DNA from 4 places in the Actinomadura sp. NPDC048032 genome. Region 3 is predicted to be linked to each of the others. Evidence: riboswitches for the same ligand, from Rfam matches in the RefSeq annotation. Region 3 holds a riboswitch; each other region holds the start of a gene.

Region 1 (4,830 bases), on a different contig from region 3:
GGCTCGGGAAGGCCCTCGGCTTCCCCACCACCATGCCGATCACGACCTGGGTGCCGATGATGATGTTCCCGCTGCTGTTCGGCCTGTCCATGGACTACGAGGTCTTCCTGATCTCGCGGATCCGGGAGGAGTACGAGCGCACCGGCGACACCCGGACGGCCGTCACCCGGGGGCTGGCGCGCACCGCCAAGGTCATCACCGCCGCGGCCGCCATCATGATCGCCGTCTTCTCGACGTCCCTGCTCGGCCCCGACGTGTCGGTCAAGCAGATCGGCCTCGGCATGGCCGTCGCCGTGCTCGTCGACGCCACCGTCGTCCGGATGGTCCTCGTCCCCGCGGTGATGGAGCTGTGCGGCAGGGCCAACTGGTGGATGCCGGGCCGCCGGGAACCCGCCCACGCTGGAGGAACCCCGCTCCAGGAGGCCGGCCCCCAGGAGACGTCCGGCACAATGGGGGCGGTACGGAGGTGACCGCGTGTCCGCACTCGGAGGATCGCTCGAACGCTCCATCATGGACGTGCTCTGGGCGGCGCCCCGCCCGCTGCGGGTCCGTGAGCTGCTGGCCGAGCTGAACGAGGACGCGGACAGGGCACTGGCCTACAACACCGTGCAGACCGTGGCCGAACGCCTGGCGCAGAAGGGCCTCCTCCGGCGTACGCAGGAGGGCACGGCCTTCCGCTACAGCCCCACGCGGCCGCGGGAGGAGTACGCGGTCGAGCTGATGCTGGACGCCCTGAGCGAGGCCTCCGACCACGGCGCCATCCTGGCGAGGTTCGCCGAGAGCGTCCCGCCGGAGGACGCCCGGCACCTCCTGGACGCCCTGCGGCGGCGGACCGCCGGCGAGGACGCGTGATCCCGTGATCCCGCTCGTGGCCGGGCTCGTCGTCTCGGTGGTCCTGCTGGGATGCGCCGCGGGGCCCGTTCTGGACCTCCTCAGGCGCTCCGCCGTCGGCCCGGGGACGGCCATCGCCTGCTGGACGGCCGCCCTCGCGGGGACGTTCATCGCCGCGGCGGGGATCGCGGCGGCGGGGCTGCTCGCGCCGCCGGGTCCGGGGCACGGACTGCTGTCCCGGCTGCGCGACTGCCTGCCCCATCACGGCCGTCTCGCCACCGCCGCCGCGGCCGTCGCGACCGCCGTCCTCGCCGCGGCCTGCGCCGCCGTGCTCGCCCGCGGCCTGCCGAGGCTCGGCCGGGCCGTGCGCCACCGCCGGCGGCACCGGGAGATGCTGCGGCTGGTCGCCCGGGAGGACCGCCGCCATCCGGACGTCCTCGTCCTCGACCACCCCGTGCCCGTGGCGTACTCGCTGCCGTCCCGGCACCGCGCGATCGTGGTCAGCACCGGGGCCCAGCGAGCGCTCAGCGCCGAGGAGCTCGGGGCCGTCCTGGCGCACGAGCGCGCGCATCTGCGCCAGCGCCACCATGTCTTCCTGCTGGCCCTGGACCTGGTCCACGCCATGCTGCCGTGGCTGCCGACCGTCCGGCGCGCGAAGGCGCGGCTGCCGCTGCTGCTGGAGATGGCCGCGGACGACGCCGCGGTCCGCGTCCACGGCAGGAAGCCGCTGGTCGACGCGTTGTGCCGGCTCTCGGCGGCGCCCGCCGGCGCGGGGGCGCTCGGCGCGGCGGGCACGCCGGCCGCCGGTGCGCTGATGGAGCGGGTGCTGCGGCTGGAGGGCGCCCCGGCGAGGCCGCGGCGCGCCGTCCGGCTCGCGGCGGGCCTGTTCGCGGTGGCGGCGGTCGCCGCGCCGCTCCTGGCCGGGGCCGCGGCGGTCGTGGAGCTCGCCGCTGCCTGCTGAGGCGGAATGTGGCATTTGGGGAAATCTGCCGCTTCGGTGGCGAACCGACCGTAAACCTCCTACGCTCCGTAGGAGGTCACGGTCCGACGTCCCCGCCGGGGACGGCCGGCGACCGCGCCGAATCCCGCGGACGGCTCCGTCCGGGGAACCGGGGACCCGATCTTCAGGGGTGAGTCCGTCCCGCGGGACGGTAGGGCGACTCCGGCCCGAACCCGTCAGCTGACCCGGTAGGCGGTACAGGAGAGGACACCGCATGCAGCGACGAGCTGCCGGCCCCCGAACGACAGCCCGCCGCAGGATCCGCACCCGCCGGCTCGGCGACGTCACGGCATGGACGGCCGCCCTCGCGCTGTCCGCCGGGCTTCTCGCGCCCGCGCCCGCCCACGCCGAGCCGAAGCCGACGCGCAAGCAACTGACCGCGCAGCAGGAGAAGCTCGCCGACGAGGCCGAGAAGCTCAGCGAGCAGTACAACGGCCTGCGCGAACGCCTCAAGCAGGCCGAGCACGCCGCGAAGCTCGCCAAGAGCAGCGCCCTGCGCCAGCAGAAGGCGCTGGACGAAGCGCGCGAACGCATGGCGAAGATCGCCGCGGACAGCTACAAGAACGGCCCGGCGGACCCGGCCATCACGTTCGCCTCGTCGTCCGACCCGCAGGCCGTCCTGGACCAGTCGGCCACCCTCAACTACTTCGCCAAGCAGAACGACGTCCGCATCACCCAGATGCTCCAGGTGATGCAGGGCGCCGACCGGTCCCGCAAGGCCGCCGAGCAGCGCGCCGCCCAGGTGCGCGCGCTCACCGGCGAGGCGAGGAAGAAGCGCCGGGAACTCCAGATCAAGCTCAAGAAGGTCGAGAAGCAACTCGGCACCTTCAGGACCGCGGGCACGGGTCCCGCCTCCATCCCCAACCTCAACTCCGGCGGGGCCTCGGCCAAGGCCATGACGGCCGTCCGGGCCGCCCTCGCCCAGCAGGGCGTGCCCTACTCCTGGGGCGGCGGCAACGCGTCCGGCCCGAGCTACGGCACCGCGCAGGGCGCCAACATCAAGGGCTTCGACTGCTCCGGCCTGACCCTGTACGCCTACGCGCAGGTCGGCATCACGCTCGGCCACTACACCGGCAGCCAGTACAACGCCGGGACCCACGTGAGCATGAGCCAGCTCAAGCCCGGCGACCTGGTGTTCTTCCACAGCGACCTGCACCACATGGGCATGTACATCGGCAACGGCAACATGGTTCACGCGCCGCAGACCGGCGACGTCGTCAAGATCGCCCCCATCGCCGGCCGCCCGTTCGCGGGCGGGGTCCGTGTCGCCTGACCCCTCGAAGCGGTGACCCGCCGGTGACCGCCGATCACTCTTCGCTACCCTGGTCCGCGAGATGAGCACGCACGTCGGCGCCCTCCCCGCACGGGACGGCGCGCACGCGGGACGGCCGGTGGGACGGCCGAGGCGCTCCGTGCGCCCGGACGTCCTCCGGCTGGCGTCCGGCCTGCTCGTGCTCCTCGGGCTGCTGGCGATGCACGGCTTCCAGTCCACGGCGAGCCCGGCGGAGATGGGCGGCGTTCCGCTGACGTCCATGGCCTCCGGGCACGCCGCCCCCGCCGCCGAAGCGATGGCGGGGCACCCTCCGCCCCGGGGCGACCGGCCCGGCGGCCATCACTCCGACCGCCACCCCGACCACCCCGGCGGCCAGGTCTGCCTGGCCATGCTGACCCTGCTCGCGCTCGCCATCGTCGCGGCCCTCCTGGCGCTGCGTCTGCGGAGGTCGCCGCCGATGGCCGTGTCGCGGCCGCCGCGGGTGCGGATCCTCCTGGTCGGACGGCCGCCGCCGAGACCGTCCCTGCACAGGTTGAGCGTGCTGAGGCTGTGACAGGTCCAGCGGCGCCCGGAAACGGGCGCCGCCGCCGACCACCGATCACAGCACTCGACACGGAAGGCCCACACCATGAAGCGAGCGTTCGCGCTCATCACCGTCCCGGCCCTGGCGATCGCCCTGGCGGCGTGCGGCGACGGCGACGACGGCGGCTCGACGGGCCACTCGATGCCCGCCCACTCGGCACCTGCCGGCGGCGCGCAGGCCGGACCGCACAACGGCCAGGACGTCATGTTCGCGCAGATGATGATCCCGCATCACCGGCAGGCGATCGAGATGGCCGACCTCGCCGCCACCCGAGCCTCGTCGGCGGAGGTGAAGACCCTGGCCGCCGACATCAAGAAGGCGCAGGGACCGGAGATCCAGCAGCTCGGCGCGTGGCTGAAGACCTGGGGCGCCCCCGTCCCCTCGCCCGGCACGACCGGCATGGGCGGCATGCACCACGGCGGCATGGGCGGCATGGACGGCATGATGAGCGAGAAGGACATGAAGGAACTGGAGGCGGCCAAGGGCGCGGCGTTCGACAGGGCGTTCCTCACGATGATGATCCAGCATCACGAGGGCGCCGTGGCGATGGCCAAGGCCGAGCAGTCCTCCGGACAGTTCCCCCCGGCCAAGCAGATGGCGGCGACCATCATCTCCTCGCAGACCGCCGAGATCGCCAAGATGAGGTCCCTGCTGAAGCAGTGAGGACCGCCGGTCACGGAGGTGGGCGGCGCCATGGCCCCGCCCGCCTCCAGGTCGGTCCACGGGGTCAGGGTGGGCGGATCAGGCCGCGACGGGAGGCGGCGGCGACCGCGGCCGTGCGGGAGTCGACGCCGAGCTTGGCGTAGAGGTGCACCAGATGCGTCTTGATCGTGGTCTCGCTGAGGAACAGCCGCTTGCTGATCTGCCGGTTCGAGAGGCCCTCGGCGACCAGGCGCAGCACCTCCAGCTCGCGCGCGGTCGGCGTCGCGGTGGGCGAGCGCATCCGGCCGAGGAGGCGCGAGGCGACGCTCGGCGCGAGCGCGCTGTCCCCGGCGGCGGCCGACCGGATCGCGGTGAACAGCCGGTCGGGGGGCGCGTCCTTGAGCAGGTAGCCGGTGGCGCCGGCCTCGATGGCGGCGAGGATGTCGGAGTCGGTGTCGAACGTGGTCAGCACGAGGACGCGCGGCGCGCCCGCCCCCGCGG
Region 2 (4,830 bases), on a different contig from region 3:
CAGCGGACGGCTGCATCCCCGCGGTCATCACCACGGACGAGGGAGGACGGAGTGGAAACAGCCACACTCGCACGTCGTGGCACCGACGATTTCGGGCTGAGCGAGGAAGAGATCCGGCTGCTCGCCCAGATCGCCAGCGGTGTCACCGCCGATGTGGCGGCACGCAAGCTGGAACTGAGCGCTCGGACCTTGCGGCGCCGGCTGCGGACGATCTGCGACCGGCTGGAGGTCAACACCCCTATCGAGGCCGTGGTGTGGGCGGCCCGGAGGCAGCTCATCTAGCGAGGCACCCCCGACGCTCGCCAGGGGACGGCGAGCGTCACCCGGAGAAACGGCGGTTGATCCGAATTCCGTCCACCCCCGCAGCGGCGGCGCCCGCGCCCTGGCAGGTAGGTCCCTGCAGGAGGCGTCGCCGCGGACGGCGTTCGGGCCTGACAGGCCACCTGACCCGCCCCGATCTCCGGCAGGCTTCATCCCTCACGACCAGACTGACCGGCCTACGCCGCGGCGATGCGTCACTCGACACCGCGGTCGGCCGGCACGCCATGCGTTGACCGGACTGGCCGGTCGTGCGACAGCGGAGTTCTAGGCGACGCGGACGCCGCCGGCGAAGGGGCGCCCGTCCATGGAGGCGATCTTCACGACGTCGCCGGTGTGCGGGGCGTGCAGCATCTTGCCGCCGCCGACGTAGATCCCCATGTGGTGCAGGTCGGCGTAGAAGAAGACGAGGTCGCCCGGCTGGAGCTCGCTGCGCGACACGTGCGTTCCGGCGTTCCACTGGCTGCCGGTGTAGTGCGGCAGGTTGATGCCGACCTGCTTGTAGGCCCACATCGTGAGGCCGGAGCAGTCGAAGGTGGTCGGACCGGCGGCGCCCCACACGTACGGGCGGCCGATCTTGCTCATCGCGTAGCGGAGCGCCTGCGCCGCCTTGCCGGTGCCGATGACGGGGAGCTTGGCGAGCTGGGTCGGGTCCTTGTCGACGAGCTTGCCGCGGATCTTCTCGTAGGCGTCGGTGATCTTCGTGCGCTGCGAGTCGAGCTGCGTCTTCAGTTCCTTCACCTGCTTGGCGCGGGCCTCGGCCGACTTGCGGGCCCGCTGGGCGGACTGCATGGCCTGCATCAGCCCGAGCACCTGGGTGCTGTCCTGCTTGGCGAAGTAGTGGAGGGTCGCGGCCTGGTCGAGGACGGACTGGGGGTCCTGGGAGGCGACGAACGACACCGTGGGGTCGGAACCGCCCTGCATGTAGCTCGTCGCCGCGAGGGATCCGACCTTCTGGCGGAGCGTCTCCAGCGTCTTCTCCTGCCGCTTGGCGTTCTCCGTGGCGACCTTGGCGGCGCGCTGCGACTGGGCGAGCCTGACCTTGAGCCCGTTGTACTGCTCGGTGAGCTGCTCCAGCTGGTCGGCGAGCTTGAGCGCCTTCGTCCTCAGCTCCTTGGCGGAGGGCTCGGGGTCGGCGTGCGCGACGGCGATCGTCTGCGGGGCGATCGCGTGCGGAGCGGCCGAAACGACGGCGAGCGCGCCGACCACGATGGTCGCGCGCCCCCGGAAGCGTGAAAGGGAAGCATGCCGCGATCGCTTCACGAATACTCCTCTCCTCAGCCGCCTACCGGGTCAGCTGACGGGTCGGGGCCGGAGCAGCCCGTCCGCGCCCGTGAGCGAACCGATCGCCCGCGGTCGCGGATTCACCCCTCGCATTCGGTCGCTCAGGGAGATCTCCCGAAACGCTCCGAAAGTGGGTCCCCGGCTCCTCGGGCAGCTGGTTGCGACCCGGGGGACTCGGCGGATCGGCCCCCGTCCTGCGGTGGGCCGACGTCAGCGCAGGACACTAACGGACCCCGCATTGGATGCCAACCAGAACATGCGAATTCGCAGGTCACGCGGCGCGGTGAACGAGGAGAACGCCGGGCGGACGCGTCCCGCGCGCGGTGTTGTGGCCCCCCTCTCGGACGACCCCGGGCAGTACCTGGCCCCTTTTATCTAGTCAGTAGCGCGCGCCGCCCGGCGCGGAAGGGTGGGAGGGCGTGCCCTGGTGCGCTGCGGCGTTCGATAATCTCGCCTGTTTGTGGAAGTCGTGATCCGGCGTGCCCGTACCGCCGACGTCCAGGAGATTCGCAGGCTCGTCGACCTGTACGCCGGGTCGGGGCGTCGCCTGCTGAAGAAGACGACGGTCAAGCTGTACGAGGACGTCCAGGAGTTCTGGGTCGCCGAGGACGTGCAGCACGGGACGCCCGGGCCGATCATCGGCTGCGGCGCGCTCCATGTCATGTGGGAGGACCTCGCGGAGGTCCGCTCGGTCGCCGTGGACAAGGGATGCGGCGGACGGGGAATCGGGCACCGCATCGTGACCCGCCTCCTGGAGAACGCGCGAGAACTCGGCGTCCGCCGGGTGTTCTGCCTTACCTTCGAGGTGGAGTTCTTCGCTCGCCACGGCTTCCAGCAGATCCTGGGGACTCCGGTGTCGCCAGAGGTGTACGAGGAACTTCTCCGCTCCTACGACGAAGGCGTGGCAGAGTTCTTGGACCTCGACCGGGTCAAGCCGAATACGTTGGGCAACACCCGGATGTTGCTTCGCCTGGAGGACTGACCCGAATGAGCGATTCCCCCCACCGCGGGCGGCCTTACCAGCCCCAGCAGGGGCAGGGTTCCTACGGCCCGCCCCCTCCGTACCAAGGTTCTCAGTGGCAGCAACCACAGCAGCCGTCCTCGCAGCAGCAGTGGGAACAGCAGCCCCAGCAGCAGTGGCAGACACAGCAGCAGCAGTGGAACCAGCAGCCCGCCTACGAGGACTACGGCTCCTACGACGGCGGCGGTTCCTACGACGGCGGCGGTGACGTGGCGCTGGCGCCCATTCACCGTAGGGCGGGCGCACGAATCATCGACAACGCGCTCGTCGCGGTCTTCGGGTTCGCACTCGTCCTGCCGGTGACGATCGGCGCGTTCGGTCTGGGCAAGCCGGGCAGCAAGACGGAGGACGAGGGTGGTGTGTGGAACTGGCCCATCATCTTCACCCTCTTCTGTGTCCTGTCTGTGCTGCCGTTCATCTATGAGGCCGTGCAGTTGTCCATGTGGGGACGGACGCTGGGGAAGCGTGTTCTGGGCCTGGGGGTCGTTCAGGCGAGGCCCGCGGGCACCCCGATCACCACGACGCAGGCTGTCTGGCGTGCCGGGATCACCCACGTCGGCTACCAGCTCGGCGTGTTCTTCTTCCTCGTCCTGGCGGTGATGGTGTGGGACTACGCCGCGTACGGGATGGTGCTGGTCTGGGCGGGCGCGCTGATGGCCTACCTGTGGGCGATCTGGGATCAGCCTCTGCACCAGTCGCTGCATGATCGCTTCGCCGGCACGCTCGTCATCGACGAGCGGGTCGGATATGACGAGTCCGAGTACTCCGAGTACGCGGGCTAAGGCCACGATGGCGGCAACGCTCGCCGAGCCGGGGCAGAGGCTCCTGGCACGCGTCGTCGACACGCTCGTCGTCGGAGTCCCCGTCGTTCTCGTCGTCCGCGAACTGGTGTCCGGGCACACGGCGGACGTCATCGCCCCGTCCGCCGTGGCCGGATGCATGCTGCTGTACGAGGCCCTCCAGCTCGCCCTCTGGGGGCGGACGCTCGGCAAGCGCGTCGCGGGCATCGAGGTGGTCGCTGCGACGGCTCAGGAGGCCCCTGAAGCGTCGCCAGAGGGGAGCGGCGGAGCGGGCGGGAGCGCCGGTCTCGGCGACGTGTCGGCCCTTCCCGTGTCCGTGCCGGGTTTCGTGCCCGTGGCGGCCCCCGAGCCCGCGGAGGCCGTCGCTCCCAACGGTGCTGAGGTCGTGGACGCGTCCACGCGCCCGGACGTTCTGCGCTGCGTTCTGCGGGCCGCCGTCTATTCGGTGCCGATCGGGCTGCGTCCGATTCCGGTACTCGGTCTGCTCGCGAGCGTCTTCTGGGTCGTGAACGCGGGGGCCCTGTTCGAGGGCAGTCGCCGCCAGGCTGTTCATGACAGGCTCGCGGGCACCCTCGTGGTAAAACGCCCGCGGCCCGAATCCTCGGCCTTCTGAGGCCCTCTCCGCCGCGCCGGGAGTGCGTGCGGGGTCCGATAACACCCGTCCGATACCGCGCACTCACGGGCGCGGCCGGACGCATGCCCTGGTCCACTCGCATGTGCCATACATGCTTTGGTCGAGATGGCCGCTGTTTCCGGACGTCCGAGGTGTCGACGGCATATGCCCGCTCGTTCTGGTTACGGTCCTGAAACCGGTGGGATGTGTCTCGTCCCGGACGTCGCCTCCGCTTTGACAGTTCCCTCCGATGGTGTTGCGGTGACCGGAACGACGCCGCTTGTCGGCGGCCGTGGACTTACTCCGGATGGCGAGCTCTCGCCCTTGGAACGGACCTTTCGTGCGGCATGCCGGTGGCGGCGGTGCGGCCGGAGGAGGGCTCCGCTCGGGGCGGCGGCGCCGGGCCGAAGAACTGGGGCCGGCGGTGGGATTGTGTCCAAATCTCCCGATTTCATGGCGATGGTGCTCGGTGTGCCGCATCCGCGTCCTGAGCAGGGCGTGGACTTCTCGCGGTCCGGCCGCGGCAACAGATTTCGGTGCGGGGCGCCCCGGCGTTATTCGTCCACATCCGCCGGTCCGGAGGTTGATCAGGTGCCGAGGTCGGCCGCGTATTCCAGTGCGGGCACGCGGTTAGTAGCGATACGGGAGGTTAATCGCCGCGCCGCCGCGTGCAAACCTGGACCAATGCGCGGACGGCGGTGCAGGTCAGCGCACCACCTCGTGACACCGGTCACCCCTGAAAACCCGGGCGCGCCGCCGCCGCTTGGAAATTCATGGACGCCCGGCCGGACCCA
Region 3 (3,600 bases):
GCGGCGGAGGGCGACCCGTCCGCCGACGTCACCGCCCACGTCGTGGAGGCGCTGTCCAAGGAGGGCCTCGCGGAGTCGGCCGTGGTCAGGCGCGCCGTCGTGTGGCTGCTCCGGGCGCAGGAGGCGGACGGCTCGTGGTTCGGGCGCTGGGGGGCGAACCACGTCTACGGCACGGGAAGCGTGGTGCCCGCGCTCGTCGCGGCCGGGGTGCGTCCCGGCAAGCCCGCGATCCGGCGCGCCGTGGTCTGGCTGGAGGACCACCAGAACCGCGACGGCGGCTGGGGCGAGGACCTGCGCTCCTACGACGACCCCGCGTGGATCGGGCGGGGCGAGTCCACCCCGTCGCAGACGGCCTGGGCACTGCTGGCGCTGCTCGCCGCGGGCGAGCGCACCCCTGCCGTGGAGGCCGGCGTGAGGTGGCTCGTCGACCACCAGCGCCCGGACGGCAACTGGGACGAGGAGCAGTTCACCGGCACCGGCTTCCCCGGCGACTTCTACATCAACTACCACCTGTACCGCCTGGTCTTCCCCCTGAGCGCCCTCGGCCGCTACCTGGAGGGCGCGGCATGAGGCGGGGGCGCGGACCGGGCGGGACCGCCGAGTTCACCCTGCACGAGGAGGTCCCGACACCATGAGCATGCCGCTCCGCCAGAGCCTTCGCATCGGGGGCTACATCCTCCGCAACAAGCTGCGCGGCCGGGAGAAGTTCCCGCTCATCGTCGAGCTGGAGCCCCTGTTCGCCTGCAACCTCGCCTGCGCCGGCTGCGGGAAGATCCAGCACCCGCACGACGTGCTGAGGAAGCGCATGCCGGTCGAGCAGGCCCTCGCCGCCATCGAGGAGTGCGGCGCGCCGATGGTCTCCATCGCGGGCGGCGAGCCGCTGATGCACCCGCAGATCGACGAGCTGGTGAACGAGCTCGTCCGCCGCAGGAAGTACGTCTTCCTGTGCACGAACGCGCTGCTCATCCCCAAGAAGATCGACAAGTTCGCGCCCTCGCCGTACTTCGCGTGGGCGGTGCACATCGACGGGCTGCGGGAACGCCACGACGCGTCCGTCTGCAAGGAGGGCGTCTTCGACGACGCCGTCGCGGCCGTCAGGGAGTGCAAGCGGCGGGGGTTCCGCGTCACCACCAACACGACGATCTTCAACACGGACACGCCGCAGACCGTCATCGACGTCATGAACTACCTCAACGACGACCTCCGGGTCGACGAGATGATGATCTCGCCGGGCTACGCCTACGACAAGGCGCCCGACCAGGACCACTTCCTCGGCGTCCAGGAGACGCGGGAGCTGTTCCGCAAGGCGTTCGGGGACGGCAACCGCAAGCGGTGGCGCTTCAACCACTCGCCCCTGTTCCTGGACTTCCTGGAAGGCAAGGTCGACTTCCCCTGCACGGCCTGGGCGATCCCGTCCTACTCCCTCTTCGGCTGGCAGCGTCCCTGCTACCTGATGTCGGACGGCTACGCGCAGACCTACCAGGAACTCCTGGACGAGACCGACTGGGACTCCTACGGAAGGGGACGCGACTCCCGCTGCGCCAACTGCATGGCCCACTGCGGCTACGAACCCACGGCCGTCTTCTCGACCCTCGGCTCCCTGAAGGAGTCCTTGCGGGCCGTCCGCTCGGTCTGACCCCTCTCTCCAAGCCCGTTCCGCCCGGCACCGGCGTCCCGCCGATGCCGGGCGTCTTCAGGGACGCCTACGTGAGGGACGTCGGCCGGTACGCCTTGTACTCGTCGCCCGAGGAGAGCCCGTAGTCGAGCTCGCGGTGGTCGGTTCCGTACCGGCCGCGCTGCTCGTAGGCCCAGTACGACGAGTGCTCCTTGTCGGCCCACTTCTCGAAGATGACGACGTGCCGGGTGGTGTTGCTGCCGAGGGCGTCCATGACGAGGTCGCCCTTCTTCAGCTCGGACATCGCGATTCGCTCGGTGTACCGCGACGAGGTGAGGCCGACGGTGTTCGTCCCGGGCTTGGGCAGCCCCAGCGCCATGGACACGTATCCCGAGCAGTCGGTGCGGTATCCGTTGTGCGTGCTGGTCTGGCTGTAGGGGACCCGCCGGCCGGTGTGCGGATGCCAGGTCCTGGCCCGCTCGATGACCTTGGACCGCGCGTCCGACTTCGGCGCGGCGGCCTGCTTCCGCGGCTCGGCCTTCGCCGACGACTCGGTCTTCGCCGAGGGCTCGGCCTTCGGCGGGGCCTTGAACTCCTTCTGGACCTGGGCCTGCGCTCTGACCTGCTCCTGCGGCGCCGCCTGCCGCGGCGCGGTCCGCTGCTGCGGCACGGTCTGGACGGCGGCGACGGTTTCGGTGGACGCGTGCTGCAGGGTCGTCGGCATGGCCGCCGTCGCGCCGAAGACGGCGAGGCCCGTCAGCGTGACGGTGACCCAGGGGCCGGGCCGCAGAACGCGCGGCCGGTCGAGGTGCTTGCCTTTCACGGGGGGCTCCTTGCTTCCATGTGCCGCCTACCGGGTTAGCTGACGGGTTCGGACGTGGAAGTCGCCCTACGGCCTGACAGGCCGATTCACCCCAGTTCGGGTTGGGTCCCCGGCTCCGCGCCACGGCGGACTCGGCGGGTGCCGCTGAGAGACAGCGGCGCTGACGATGTGGGGCCCGATCGATGAGGGATCTCGGGCCTTGTCGCGCGGGGACGGCACCCCGCCCCACCGCGCTCGGAAACCCCGCGGTGGGACAAAACGCCTGGAAGGCGTCTTAAAGGGGCAAAGCTACTGAAATCACCAAGAGACGGCAAGGTCGCGGGCGATGATTCCGCAGCTCAGTGCCGTGCCGACCCGGCGCCCCGGCCGTCGCCTGCCGCCGGTGCGGGCGTGCCGGGGAGGCGATCCGGGCCCGATCCGCCTCTAGACGGAGGAGAAACCTCCAGTTAATATCCGGAGGAGAACCCTTCACTTAGAGGAGGTGGGTTCCATGACCGCCATCCCGGCGCGCACCGCGTCCGGTCCGTCCGCGGCCGTCCCGAACCGGCGCTGGGCGGCGCTGGTCGTCATCGCCGTCGCGCAGCTGATGATCGCGCTCGACGCCACCATCGTGAACATCGCGCTGCCGACGGCCCAGCACGCGCTCGGCTTCGGCGACGCCGACCGGCAGTGGGTGATCACCGCGTACACCCTGTCCTTCGCCGGGCTGCTCCTGCTCGGCGGCCGGATCGCCGACCTGGTCGGGCGGCGCCGCAGCTTCCTGGCCGGGCTGGCCGGGTTCGCCGTCGCCTCGATGATCGCCGGGGCCGCGCCCGGCTTCGGGGTCCTCGTGGTCGGGCGCGCCCTGCAGGGGGCGTTCGCCGCGCTGCTCGCGCCCACCGCCCTGTCGCTGCTGGCGGTGACGTTCACCGAGCCCAGGGAGCGCGCGAAGGCGTTCGGCGTCTACGGCGCCGTGGCGAGCAGCGGAGCGGCGGTCGGGCTGCTGCTCGGCGGCGCGCTGACCCAGTACGCCGACTGGCGCTGGTGCCTCTACGTCAACGTCGCGATCGCCGCGGCCGCGTCGGTGGCGGGACGGATCGTCCTTCCCGCGCCGCCGGCGTTCCCCGGGGCGCGCCTCGACTGGATCTCCGCCGTCCTCGTCACCGGCGGCCTGGCGGCCGTC
Region 4 (4,830 bases), on a different contig from region 3:
ACCCGCATGGAGGCCCGCGGCCTCATCCGCCGCGCACCCGACCCGGCCGACGGAAGGGGCTGCCTCCTGGTCCTCACCGAACACGGCCTGGACACCCTGACGGACGCCGCCCCCGCCCACCTGGAGTCAGTGCGCCACCACTTCATCGACCGCCTTGGACCGGAAGACCTCACCGCCCTGGAACACATCGCCGGAAAGGTGGAAGCCCCGGACAGGGCGAACGGCCGCCCCGTCCGCTAGGTCCGCGGACCGGCCTCCAGGAGATCGGCGAGCTCACCGAACCCGCGCACGACGAGGTCGCATTCCACGTCGTCCGCCCGGTCGGCCGTGCGAGAGGGCCCCTTCTCCAGCGGACGCTCCAGGAACGCGGTGGCGAGCCCGGCTCCCCTGGCGCCGTCGATGTCCCATTTGTGCGCGGCGACCATCAGCACCTCCGCCGGTTCCACGTCCAGCAGCCGCACTGCTGTCAGGTACGCCTCCGGCTCGGGCTTGTACGTGCGGGCGAGCTCCGCCGACAGGATGCAGTCGAACGGCAGCCCCGCCCCCTTGACCAGGTGCGTCAGCAGGGCGAACCCGCCGTTGGACAGCGCCGCCACCACGCGGCTCTCCCTCAGGCGTGCCAGGCCGTCCACCGAGTCGTCCCAAGCGGGCAGGCGATGCCAGGCCCGGACGAGCCGCCGCCGTGCGGTCTCGTCGAAGGCGTCAGCAACGCCGTGCAGCTCCAGCAGCTCGTCCAGCGACTCCCGGTGCAGCGTGTCGAGGTACACCCACTCCCGCTCTCCGCTGCTGACCCGCTGCATGGACGGGAGGTACCGCTCGCGCCATTGGTCGGCGAAGGCCTCGCCCTCCAACGCGACACCGCACTCCGCAGCGATCGCCGCCACCTGGCCGGCGACCCCTGTCCGCCAGTCGACGGTCGTCCCGAAGATGTCACAGGTCACTACCTGGATCGCTCTGACGTCTAATCCCACTGGCACTCCCTCGCCCAGGAGCGCCCGGATGGCGCCCCACCCCAGTCCTACCCCGGACGTGACGGACCCCGCCCTCGTCCGAAGACGGGAGCGGGGTCCGTGGTGAGGCCAGGAGGGGTCACCCGGTCGGGCCTGATCAGCCGAGGGGCTTCGGGGCGCCCTTCTTGCCAGGGCCGTGGCCCCAGGACAGGATCTCGTACTTGACGCCCTTCAGGTGGCCCGCCGAGGTGCCCGTGTCGTACTTGCTCCGCGGCTTCTTGCCGTCCACCAGGTGGCGGAAGGTGTAGGTGTCGAGGTCGAGCATGACGCCGCGGTGCGACGGCTCGCCCGGCCCGCGGTCCCCGACGAAGCCGGTGACGCTGCGCCCCTTGTAGGTGACCTTCACCTTGGTGTGCATGGGCCAGCTCGGGCTGGCGAACAGGCCCTTCTGCATCGGCTTGCCGCCCGCCGGGGCGCCCGTGTCGCCGTTCACGCCTGAGCCGTCGTCCCAGAAGTAGGACGCCTTGGTGCTGCCCGACAGGACGGCGTGGCGCTTCGGTGCGACCTTGGCGGTGCCGTGGTGGGTGGCCTTCGCGGCGGGCTGCCCCACCTGCTTCCCGGTCACCTGCGTTCCGGTCACCTGCTTTCCGGTGACCGGCTGTCCGGTCATCTTGTGCCCGCTCACCTGTTGTCCGGTGACCAGCTGTCCGGTCATCTTGTGGCCGGTGACCTGCTGCCCGGCCACCTGCTGTCCGATGACCTTGTGCGACATCGGCTCGTCGGCCTGGGCCCCGTGGGAGGTCCCGGCCGCCACGCCCGCGGCCAGCAGGCCCGCGAGAGCGGTACCGATCAGGGCGGTGTCGATGGCTCGCTTCTGCATGTTCATCCTTTGCTCGGTGGTCCGGGGCGCCGGGTCACGCCTTCGGCTAGTCGGGGGCTCGCCGTTCGGGCATGACGGATCCGGCGCACGGCACGTGGGCGTGCTCGCGACGTGGGTGTGATCGCGGAGGGTTGGAGAAGGGGGGAGGCACCACTGGACGGTGCGGGGCGACGGGCCGCTCAGCGGCCCTGGCTCACCGGTACTGGGGGTAGCCGTAGCCGGCGACGGTGGACGTGTCGCGGACCTTCTTCTTCACCGCGTCACCGGTGTTGCCCTCAATGGTGTTGATGGTGCCGTCGTGGTTGTCCTTGACGACGATGCCGACGTGCTCGACACCCTTGATGCCGCCGCCGTTCCAGGCGAAGAAGACCACGGCGCCGGGCTTCGGGGTCTGGCCGAAGCGGCCGGTCTTCTTGAACCACTTGGCGTGGCTGACGGTGTAGGCGTCGGCGCCCATGCCCTTGGTGCCGGTGTGCTGGCCCAGCCAGGACACGAACATGTCGCACCAGGACTGGCCCTTGTAGACCGAGGCGCTCTTGGAACCGATGCGGTGGGCGTTCTGCTCGCCCAGCGGCGAGCCGACGTACCAGTCGTTGAACTTGCTGTTGCCCGAGGCGTCCTCGTGGGTGCCGATCTGCGTGCGGGCGAGCTTGATGACGTCCTGCGCGGAGGCGCCGGCGGTGGCGGTCTTCGCGCCGTTGGCGGCGGCCTGGGGCGTGGCGGCGACGTGCGCGGCGTTCGCGGGCTTGGTGTCCGCATGGGCGGACGGGGCCAGGGAGGCGAGGCCGAACGCGCTCGCCAGGGAGAGGACGGCTCCGGCGGCGAAGCGGGTGCCCATGCGCTTGGTCAGGTCGAAAGTACGAGCGGTCATGCGAAGGTTCTCCTGAGGTCTTCCAGTCCGCCTACCGGGTTAGCTGTCGGGTTCGGGCATGGAAGTGGCCCTACCGCGACCCCGCGCAAGGCGGGAGTGCGGATTCACCCCGGTGTTTCGGTGGGTCCCCGGCTCCGCTCGGCCAGTGATCGGCGCTCTGCGGACTCGGCGGCGGACGTGCCTTGATCGGCCGTCCTGATGATCAGGGACTCGATGCGCCCGTCACGATCTGGTCGGGCGCTCCGGACGGGCTTTCCCGTCGGTCACACACCCACAACAGGTTCAAGCGGCCCCATATTTCGTCAAGCACACCCCAAAGACGCCGCTGACCTGTAAAGACTCCCCAAAGCGCCCTCAACGCAAGGGCTGCGGTCCAGTCAAGTCGGCCCAAGATTTCTGGTCGCCACCTCGCCCCAGCGGGAGACGATCATCCCCGAGCCCGGACCCTCACCACCCGCGGGCTGGTCATCAAGGTCCCTATCTTCAAGACCGACCAGGACGCGTCATAGTCGCACCGGAGCCGGGCGCGGATGCGTGGTCCTGCTGGAGCGCCGGCGCGGTGAGTCGGCCCTCATCAACTCACCCCTCAGCGCGGCGAGTGACACGGCTCCGACCAGGACCGTCCCGTCGGGAAACCGGAACACCGGCACTCGCGGGCCGGACACGCGAGCGGACCGAGCCGGTTCCGCGTGGGGCCGCTCGCCGTCCCACCTGACGCCGGTCGCGGACGCCAAGCCCCGCAGCACGTTGACGTCGCCGATGTCCAGACCGTCACTGAAGTAGGCGCGGTAAAGACGGGCGGTCATGTCCTCGGCGGTGCCGTGCGCGGCCGCCAGCGCGATGAGCCGGTGGGCGTCGGCGGTGCGGGCGGGCACGATCCGGTCGAGGTTCACCACCAGGCCGTCGACCGCCGCCGCCCGTGCGATCTGCTCGACCCGCGCGGGGGGCGCGAGAGGGAAACGGCCGCGGCTCGGCGGCGGTTCCGCCGCGGAGCCCGCGGTCTGGTACGGCCTGAAGACGACCTCCAGTTCGCCTCCGCCCGCACGGTGCTCCTCGGCGGCCCGCTGGAAGCGGGCATAGCCGAGCGCCGACCAGACGCAGGCGATGTCGTGGGTGAACTCAACTTTCATGGGTTCGTCCTTCAATGGCGGCACGGATCGTTCCGTGCCGCCTCAGCATGCCCGCCGCCGCTCGCCGCGTCAATACGGAACGTTCCGTGCCGCCTGAGGGCTATGCTGTCCCCATGTCACCCAGACGTCCTGAGCGCCGAAGTGAAGAGGCCGCCAACGCCGTCATCAAGGCCGCCATGGACCTGTGCCAGGAGGTCGGGTACCGCAAGGTCAGCATCGAGGGCATCGCCGCCCGCGCCGGCGTCGGCAAGAACACGATCTACCGCTGGTGGCCGTCCAAGGCGGCCGTGCTGCTGGACGGCCTGCTGTCCACCTGGAAGATGGACGCGACCTTCCCCGACACCGGTGACTTCGTCGCCGATATCAAGACGCAGATGGCGGCGGCCTCGCGCATCCTCGGCGACCCGCACGTCTTCCCGCACTACCGCGCACTGATCGGCGAGGCCCAGCACGACCCGGACCTCCACCAGGCCTTGTGGGACAACTTCATCGGTCACCTGGCGGGCGCCGCGGCCGACCGCATCCGCGTAGCGCAGCGCAAGGGCCAGGTCCGCGCCGACGCCGACCCGGTCCTCGTCACCGAACTGCTCTACGGGGCCGCCTACTACCGCCGCCTGCTCACCCCGCGCACGGCCGACGCCGAGCACGTCAACGCCATCGTCGACCTCGCAATGACCGGCCTCGCCCCACCGGCCGACACCTCCACGCAGTAGCACGCCTCACCGCTTCTGGGCGCCCCTGCACATGCCGCCCGCGCAGGTGCTCACGGTTTGCGGCGGGCGAGCAGGGCCCGCGGACCTGACCGGCCCTCAGACACCTGCTGCCACCGCGGCGCCCAGCGCCAGCAGGACGGCACCGGTGGTCATGCTGAGCCCCCGCAGGACGGTCGGCTGCGACACCAGTGCGCGCCCTCGGCTGACGGCCCAGGTGAGCAGCATGTACCAGGAGGCGCTGACGAGCGCCCACAGGGCTCCCAAGGCGACGGTCGACAGGAACACC

Evidence for each region. Region 3 has a riboswitch for cyclic di-AMP ahead of AB0C69_RS39685 (hypothetical protein). Riboswitches for the same ligand answer to the same signal wherever they lie in the genome.
Region 1: another riboswitch for cyclic di-AMP. It lies ahead of AB0C69_RS22650 (NlpC/P60 family protein); the one in region 3 lies ahead of AB0C69_RS39685 (hypothetical protein).
Region 2: another riboswitch for cyclic di-AMP. It lies ahead of AB0C69_RS15025 (NlpC/P60 family protein); the one in region 3 lies ahead of AB0C69_RS39685 (hypothetical protein).
Region 4: another riboswitch for cyclic di-AMP. It lies ahead of AB0C69_RS13870 (CHAP domain-containing protein); the one in region 3 lies ahead of AB0C69_RS39685 (hypothetical protein).

The regions. Positions count from the first base shown of each region.
Region 1 is NZ_JBEZJP010000178.1:1,660-6,489, forward strand. It holds partial or broken gene AB0C69_RS22635 (MMPL family transporter) at 1-470, shown strand, start outside; gene AB0C69_RS22640 (BlaI/MecI/CopY family transcriptional regulator) at 475-852, shown strand; gene AB0C69_RS22645 (M56 family metallopeptidase) at 857-1,792, shown strand; cyclic di-AMP (ydaO/yuaA leader) riboswitch at 1,898-2,042, shown strand; gene AB0C69_RS22650 (NlpC/P60 family protein) at 2,046-3,104, shown strand; gene AB0C69_RS22655 (DUF6153 family protein) at 3,166-3,657, shown strand; gene AB0C69_RS22660 (DUF305 domain-containing protein) at 3,733-4,350, shown strand; gene AB0C69_RS22665 (response regulator transcription factor) at 4,415-4,830, opposite strand, start outside.
Region 2 is NZ_JBEZJP010000090.1:1,015-5,844, reverse strand. It holds gene AB0C69_RS15030 (LuxR C-terminal-related transcriptional regulator) at 52-282, shown strand; gene AB0C69_RS15025 (NlpC/P60 family protein) at 586-1,581, opposite strand; cyclic di-AMP (ydaO/yuaA leader) riboswitch at 1,585-1,792, opposite strand; gene AB0C69_RS15020 (amino-acid N-acetyltransferase) at 2,057-2,584, shown strand; gene AB0C69_RS15015 (RDD family protein) at 2,590-3,405, shown strand; gene AB0C69_RS15010 (RDD family protein) at 3,413-4,036, shown strand.
Region 3 is NZ_JBEZJP010000599.1:114-3,713, reverse strand. It holds partial or broken gene AB0C69_RS39695 (prenyltransferase/squalene oxidase repeat-containing protein) at 1-570, shown strand, start outside; gene hpnH (adenosyl-hopene transferase HpnH) at 632-1,636, shown strand; gene AB0C69_RS39685 (hypothetical protein) at 1,704-2,438, opposite strand; cyclic di-AMP (ydaO/yuaA leader) riboswitch at 2,448-2,585, opposite strand; gene AB0C69_RS39680 (MFS transporter) at 2,929-3,600, shown strand, end outside.
Region 4 is NZ_JBEZJP010000080.1:9,248-14,077, reverse strand. It holds gene AB0C69_RS13885 (MarR family winged helix-turn-helix transcriptional regulator) at 1-240, shown strand, start outside; gene AB0C69_RS13880 (haloacid dehalogenase type II) at 237-941, opposite strand; gene AB0C69_RS13875 (hypothetical protein) at 1,108-1,830, opposite strand; gene AB0C69_RS13870 (CHAP domain-containing protein) at 2,024-2,701, opposite strand; cyclic di-AMP (ydaO/yuaA leader) riboswitch at 2,716-2,866, opposite strand; gene AB0C69_RS13865 (DsbA family protein) at 3,205-3,831, opposite strand; gene AB0C69_RS13860 (TetR/AcrR family transcriptional regulator) at 3,945-4,544, shown strand; gene AB0C69_RS13855 (LysE family translocator) at 4,641-4,830, opposite strand, start outside.